DNA from 2 places in the Zhaonella formicivorans genome. Region 1 is predicted to be linked to the other one. Evidence: riboswitches for the same ligand, from Rfam matches in the RefSeq annotation. Region 1 holds a riboswitch; the other holds the start of a gene.
What was found. Region 1 has a riboswitch for S-adenosylmethionine ahead of EYS13_RS11580 (PLP-dependent transferase). Riboswitches for the same ligand answer to the same signal wherever they lie in the genome.

Region 1 (3,639 bases):
CGTTGGCTTCAGCCCATGCAGTTACCGCCTTGATATCCGTAATTTTCAGGGTAGGGTTGGAAGGAGTTTCCATGAAGACCGCTTTCGTATTAGGCTTTTTTGCGGCCACTACCTTTTCCAGATCGGTCATATCTACAAAGGTGGATTCAATATTCAGCCGGTTGAGAATGGTTGTCAAGAGCCGGTAGGTACCTCCGTAGACATCCTCTGTGACAATGACATGATCGCCGCTGGATAAAAGCAGAAATGCGGTGGAAATGGCCGCCATGCCGGAGGCAAAGGCAAAGCCTTCTACCCCTCCTTCAAGGAAGGCAATATAGTCCTCCAATGCCTGGCGGGTGGGGTTGCCGGAACGGGTATAGTCGTACCGGGGAGGGTCCGCCAGGGAAAAATGATGGAACGTTGAAGCCTGGTATAAAGGCACACTGGCGGCGCCGGTGCTGGGATCGATTTCCCCGCCAAAATGAATTAGTTTAGTAGCAAATTTTTCGGCGCTGCTATTTTTTTTATTGTCACCCATTACATCTTTCCTCCTCGATTTCCCTTTTTGCCGCTGCCAATGCCTGGCTAAGGTCGGCGATGAGATCGTCCACATGCTCAATTCCTACGGAAATGCGCAGCAGCCGTTCATCCACCCCTACTTTGCGGCGGATCTCCTCCGGAATATCAGCATGAGTCTGGACAGCGGGGTAGGTCATTAAGGATTCTACTCCGCCCAGGCTTTCAGCAAAAGCAATTAATTTAATGTGGCGTAAAATAGGTTCAACATAGCGGGCGTCTCGCACCCTGAAAGAAAAAATTCCCGTATTCCCCGCAGACTGCTTTTTTTGTACAGCATAGCCCGGATGGGTGGCCAGCGCCGGGTAAAAAACCTGCTCCACCAAGGGGTGTTCCATTAGGTAATTAGCTATTTTAACTGCATTGGATTCATGTCGTTCCATGCGCAGGGCCAGCGTTTTCATTCCTCTCATTAACAGCCAGCTGTCTTGGGGTCCCAAAACGGCCCCTATTGAATTATGCAGGAATGCCATTTCTTCGGATAGCTCCTTGCCTTTGGTGACGATGAGCCCGGCCAGCACATCATTATGTCCCCCCAGATATTTGGTGGCACTGTGGATTACGATATCGGCGCCTAGTTCAAGGGGTCTCTGGAAAAAAGGAGTGAGCAGCGTGTTATCTACTATTGAGAGCAGCCCTTTTTGTTTTGCCCAGCCGCAGACTGCCTCCAGATCGGTGATCATCATTAAAGGGTTGGTAGGTGTTTCAATTAAGATGGCTTTAGTTTCCGGGCGGTAATTTTCTTCCAATGCCCGAAGATTATTGGTGTCCACATAGGTTGCTGTAATGCCAAACCTGGAAAGGATGCGCTCCAATAGCCGGTAAGTGCCGCCATAAAGGTCCAAGGAGACAAGGAGATGGTCCCCTTGGCTGAATAAAGCAAAAACAGTCTGCAAAGCAGCCATTCCTGAGCTGCAGGCAAAACCGGCATCGCCTGCTTCCAGCCGGGCTATTGCCTTTTCCAAAACTTGGCGGGTCGGGTTTTGGGTGCGGGAATAATCAAAACCGGTGCTTTGGCCTAATTTCGGGTGGCGAAAGACAGCAGCTTGATAAACGGGATAGCTGACAGCCCCCGTCACCGGTTCCGCTTGGGATCCAATTTGCGCTAATATGCTTTCCAATTTCATAGTTAAGTAACCCCCTCTAAATACTAAGAATTACAGTTAAAGAAAAACCTTTCTCTTGTGAGAAAGGTTAGAACAGCAATTTGGCACCTCTCTCATCTCCCGGAAGCTATGCTTCCGCAAGAATTAGCACCGTACATCCCTCTATCCGGGGCCGCCGGTTGCCGGGTTTCATTGGGCCAGTCCCTCCACCTGCTCTTGATAAGAGTGTTGAGCATTATTTAATTAATAAACTGTGTTTTTCCAAGAAATTCTATAGGTTTAGTAGTTAATACTAATAGTAAACTAAATTTCCAAACGCGTCAAGCCAAGGTTTTTTAAGATACCTGTCAAAATCTCAGTGCAGCATAGCTTTGCCCTCCTCCACCAACTGCTCCACGGGCACGGTGGAACTGCCGCCGGGCAAAAAGTCAGAAGTGACAAGGGCTGTTTGATTTGCCGAATTTAAGTATTCAATCCAGACCGGCAAGCCTTGGTACAAAACTTCAAAAGTCTCCGGGGAATTTAAAATCTCTTGGGCACGGGCGAAGTCCATTGGATCAGCTCCTTTTTAAATAATTATCTTTGCTAAGGCAGCGTTTATCTCGGCAAATCAGAAGTTTATCGACTTTCTGATTTGCATAAGCGCAGCTTGGCGCAAGCCAAGTTTTCTTTACTTACCTATATTTTTTGATTAAAGTCAGCAAGTTTATGCTAAAATAAGTGCTGTAAGCAGTTGGGTAAAATTTAACTTTAAGGAGACAGGGCAAATGCATGAAATATTAATTATGACGCCGGGGCCAACCTACGTAAGCGAACGGGTAAGGCAAGCCCTGGCCAGACCAATTACCAATCCAGACCTGGACCCGGACTTTTACGAGTTTTATAAAGAAACTGCCAGGCAGTTGCAGAAGCTTTTGGCAACTAAAAACGATGTGCTGATTTTAAACGGTGAAGGAATCCTAGGTCTGGAAGCGGCTTGCGCCTCTTTAATCGAGCCGGGTGACAGGGTGCTTTGCCTGGAGAACGGCATTTTCGGCAGAGGTTTTGGTGACTTTGTAAAAATGTACGGCGGGGAAGCTGTCTATTTCACCAGGGACTACAGACAACCAATCAGCCCAGAGGAGCTGCAGGAATTTCTAGAGCAGGACAGCGACTTTAAGTTTGCCACCGTTGTCCACTGTGAAACCCCTTCGGGCCTTGTGAACCCAGTCCGGGAACTATGTCCCGTGCTGAAGAAATTCGGCATCCTCACAGTGGTAGATTCTGTTTCCGCCATCGGTGGAGAGCCTCTCCTGGTTGACCAGTGGAAAATCGATATTGCCCTGGGAGGATCGCAAAAATGCTTATCAGCACCGCCGGGGCTAACTTTTCTAAGCATCAGCGCCGATGCCTGGAAAGCTGTTTTAAACCGGAAAAAGCCTATTGCTGCTTTTTACTGCAATCTGGCCCTGTGGAAAAAATGGTATGAGGAAAAGTGGTTTCCCTATACCCAGCCCATCAGTGACATTTACGGGCTGCGGGAGGCGGTGGACCTGTTGCTGCAAGACGAAAGCAGGCTTGAAAGGCACCGGGTCTTAGGGGAAGCGGTACGGGGCGCTTTGCTGGCCGCCGGACTTAAGCTTTACCCTGTAGAGGGTTTTGCCAATACCGTGAGCGCAGTACAGGTGCCGGAGGGGGTTAAAGTTGAAACTATCTTGGAGGCAATGCTGAAAAAACACCGCATCATGCTGGCGGGAGCATTTGATGTGTTGGCCGGCAAGGTTTTCCGCATCGGTCACATGGGCGAGAACTGCCGCGAGGATAAGCTCTACTTGACCATGAAAGCTTTGGACCAGGTCTTGCGGGAGTTGGGAGTCAGCCTCAGTGCAAGCTTACCCCTGGAATTTATAGCCCGGGCAGGTAAATGATAGCCGTGACCCCATGCCCTTTTCCAGCTATAATTGGAAAAGGGTTTAATATTTAATTTGGTGGAGTG
Region 2 (3,639 bases), 1.0 Mb from region 1:
TAGCTCCTAGAATCAGCGAAGCCATTGCTTCCGGAAGCAGCACTTTGGTAATGATCTGCCATGGAGTGGCCCCCATGGACAGGGCTGCTTCAATAATACCCCATTCAATTTCTTTCAGGGATGTTTCCACCATTCTGGCCACAAATGGAATTGCTCCCACCGTCAGTGGAACAGTTGCCCCCATGGTGCCGATAGATGAGCCTACAATTGCCCGCGTAAATGGAATGATTGCTACCAGCAAGATGATGAATGGCAGGGAGCGGGCTGCGTTGATGACAGCGCCTAGCACCAGATTGACAAATTTATTTTCCAGAATATGGCCCGGCGAGGTTGTTACCAGAATGATCCCCAGCGGTATGCCAAGAATATGGGAAAAAATGACTGACAAAATTACCATCTGAAGCGTTTGGACAAAGGCAACCGCTACTTGAGGGCCGATATCGGCCAGATACTGCATGAGAGATTCAATCATTGGTTAACACCTCTACTTTCAACCCCTGTTGCTTTAAGTAGGAGATAGCCTGAGCGGTATTCCCCGGTTGGCCGGCAAGCTGCACCGTTAAGGTGCCGAAAATTGTATCCTTAATATGGTCAATATTGCCATAAAGGATGTTAGCTTTGATATTAAAGGTTTGCACCAGGTTGGATATTACCGGTTCCCCTGCTGAATCGCCAATAAAGGAAATCCGGATTAACTGGCTGTTTGCTTTTTCACCGTTTTGCCGCTTGGTCACAACTTCGGGAATTTCTGTGTTAATTATGCTTTTTACGAATTCCCGGGCGGTTGCAGTTCTGGGATTGGTAAACAGCTCCAAAACCGGCCCGGTTTCAGCAATTTTACCGTCCGCAATCACTGCTACCGAGTCGCAGATTGACTTGATAACCGACATCTCGTGAGTAATGATTACAATAGTCAGCTTGAGCTGCTGGTTGATGCTCCTCAGCAGTTTCAGGATAGACTCGGTGGTTTGCGGATCTAAGGCTGATGTTGCTTCATCGCATAACAGCACTTTCGGGTCATTGGCCAGTGCTCGGGCAATGCCCACTCGCTGTTTTTGACCGCCGCTGAGCTGTGAGGGGTAAGCATTGGCTTTATCGCTTAAACCTACCAGTTCTAAAAGCTGGGTTACTTTAGCGTTGATCTTTGCCCTATCCTTAATACCGGCAATTTCTAAGGGGAAGGCCACGTTCTCGGCTACGGTGCGGGACCAGAGCAGATTGAAGTGCTGAAAGATCATGCCTATATTGCGTCGGGCCAGGCGCAACTCGCTCGCCGATAGACTTGTCATATCTTGTCCGTCCACAATTACCTTTCCTTCTGTTGGCCTTTCCAGCATGTTCAGGCACCTGATCAAAGTGCTCTTTCCTGCACCGCTTAAGCCGATAATCCCAAAGATCTCTCCCTGTTTAATTTTCAGGTCTATTCCATCTAAGGCCAGCACGGAACCTTTACCTTTGCCGTAGATCTTTTTTAAGCCTGCAATTTCAATCATTGCATTTCCTCTTTTCTTAAGAAAAGTTAGTTTCCAACAAATAAAAAACCTTTTCCGCACAGGCAGAAAAGGTTTACATTCCTGTAACTCTCATCTGCCAGAACAACGTTCTGCAGGAATTGGCACCGTGCCAATTAAGAGGTTATCACCCCTGAAGTGGTCGGTTGCCGGGCGTCATCGGGCCAGTCCCTCAACCTACTCTTGATAAGAGCGTTACTTTTATTTAACTGAAACCTATAATAGCACATTACGGGTATTGGGTCAATTGCTTTATTTTTACGATAGTGTCAAGTAACTGTAGGATTTTTTACGAGATAAATTCACCTATCCGGTTCAGAGCGGTAGCCTCGTTGTAAATTTGCCTGATATTTTTTGATTAATTTTTGAATTATATGGTTGTATTGCTAATATTTTACTATGAAGATACATATTATTTCTGGTTGCCCTTAGCACAGGTCTACGCAGTAGCGGCTAGTGCCCTGAGGGCCTTGGTCAATGGACTCTGGGGTCCTTTCAGGATGGGCATATTCCGAATCATTTCTATTGCCACGTTCCTTTGGATTGTTCTCTTGGCCCTTTTTAGTTTTTCTGCGTCTACCTGTAACGCTTTTACCGGTTGTTTTTGCTGGGCCAGGTATATTTCCTTTATATTTAACCCGTTGGCTTTGGCTGCCCGAAGGCTGGCCATTTGTTCGGCTCCTGCTTTGCTCCATCCCCCTGGCCGATTGCTTAATCTGGCAGATAGTATATGGCTTACGTGTCCTTCTGCGCTGCATCCCTGCACTTCTTCACGGTATCGGTTACGCGCTTCTATCCCATCCCACTGCCCCCGAATGTACCGCTTCGTTTTTGTAATCGCTTTCTGGCGCTCTGGACGGAGTTTTTGGGCTTTATCCAATACAACCATTACTTTTTCCAAGTCACTGCGCTTTATATGTTCCCAAAGGGCTGCTTGTAGTTTGGGCTCAGGGCCTACAGCGGCTATTATATATTTGCTCAGGTGGAAGAGGTCAAGTATAAATATGGACTTGGGTATTATTTCTGTTCCGCTGCGAATCCACGCTGCTCCGTCCCCGTTTATATAAATCCTTTCTATCTGGTCTAGTTCATATTGCTTTTCTATATAGTCAAGGACAGCAAACCATAAGTCGTCAATGGTCTTGTACGGTCCGCTGAAATAGCGGGCATTCCGGAGCCGGTTCCTACCCCGGCTTGCTTTTTCTATTCCTTCATGTACATAGATCAACGGTATTTGCATCCGTCCCTTTTTTCCCCACTGGGCTACGTGGTCCTCGTCTGCTTCTATGTACAAAATCCTCACCCTTCGCTTTTGCGCAGGTATTATATCATCGCTACTCAAGGGCACTTTAATTCTGTCTATGGTATTCTTGACTGTCTGTCCACTCAAACTTTCTCCCCATCCGTACTGCTCCGGCCCTCTGCCGCTACGACGGTAAGATTGTTCGGTAGCCATGTCAGCCAATACGGACTTAGCTGCTGCATCCACCCGCATGTGTGGTGTATATCCGGCATAGTCGTCAACTAAATGAGCGTAGGATTGGGTTTCTTTATGGTAAAAGTAGGTACGATGATAGCTCATTTCTCCAAAGACTGTGACCACATGTTTCTCTTCTTGACGCCGCTCAACCACCCAACCGGGACGTTCTTCCCGGTGCTCAACCAGATAAGCATCCTGGGTTTCCAGGACCATCTTCAGTATGTCTTTTCCCAATTGGTTAAGGATCTCTTTAACCTTGATTTCCAACTCCGGATATGTGATTTTTCTCTCTAAAGCCTCAATTACGTTTTCCCCAACCAGCAGGAATTTATCCCATAAGTGTTGAATTATCTTTTCCATAAGACCTCACCTCTCGAGTCTTTTTGCCTTAGGGCTTAAGGCTCCGTCTTTCGCCAGACGGTGAGGTCTTATTTCTTTCCCCTGCCCTTTTTTTCCTGCAGGGTATCCTACAGTAATTTTACACTAACATTTTTACTTTTGCCAAATGTTCAAAACAGATTTTGGGATTCACATCTACTAATGCTTTTGGAAGGAAAACCGATATTTGCAGCGAATTAATGAGTATAACAATATGACGAGGGGGTTGCACCGTGTTTGGTTTTTTGCCTAGCATAGGGCCATGGGAGT

Region 2: linked by a shared signal. The riboswitch ahead of EYS13_RS00245 (methionine ABC transporter ATP-binding protein) and the one ahead of EYS13_RS11580 (PLP-dependent transferase) in region 1 are both predicted to bind S-adenosylmethionine.

What each region holds. Positions count from the first base shown of each region.
Region 1 covers NZ_CP085524.1:2,371,507-2,375,145, reverse strand. The annotation lists gene EYS13_RS11585 (aminotransferase class I/II-fold pyridoxal phosphate-dependent enzyme) at 1-520, opposite strand, end outside; gene EYS13_RS11580 (PLP-dependent transferase) at 513-1,685, opposite strand; SAM riboswitch class I at 1,775-1,890, opposite strand; gene EYS13_RS11575 (H-type small acid-soluble spore protein) at 2,020-2,217, opposite strand; gene EYS13_RS11570 (pyridoxal-phosphate-dependent aminotransferase family protein) at 2,432-3,571, shown strand.
Region 2 covers NZ_CP085524.1:56,667-60,305, forward strand. The annotation lists gene EYS13_RS00240 (methionine ABC transporter permease MetI) at 1-472, opposite strand, end outside; gene EYS13_RS00245 (methionine ABC transporter ATP-binding protein) at 465-1,493, opposite strand; SAM riboswitch class I at 1,581-1,704, opposite strand; gene EYS13_RS00250 (ISLre2 family transposase) at 1,951-3,351, opposite strand; gene EYS13_RS00255 (Sec-independent protein translocase subunit TatA/TatB) at 3,603-3,639, shown strand, end outside.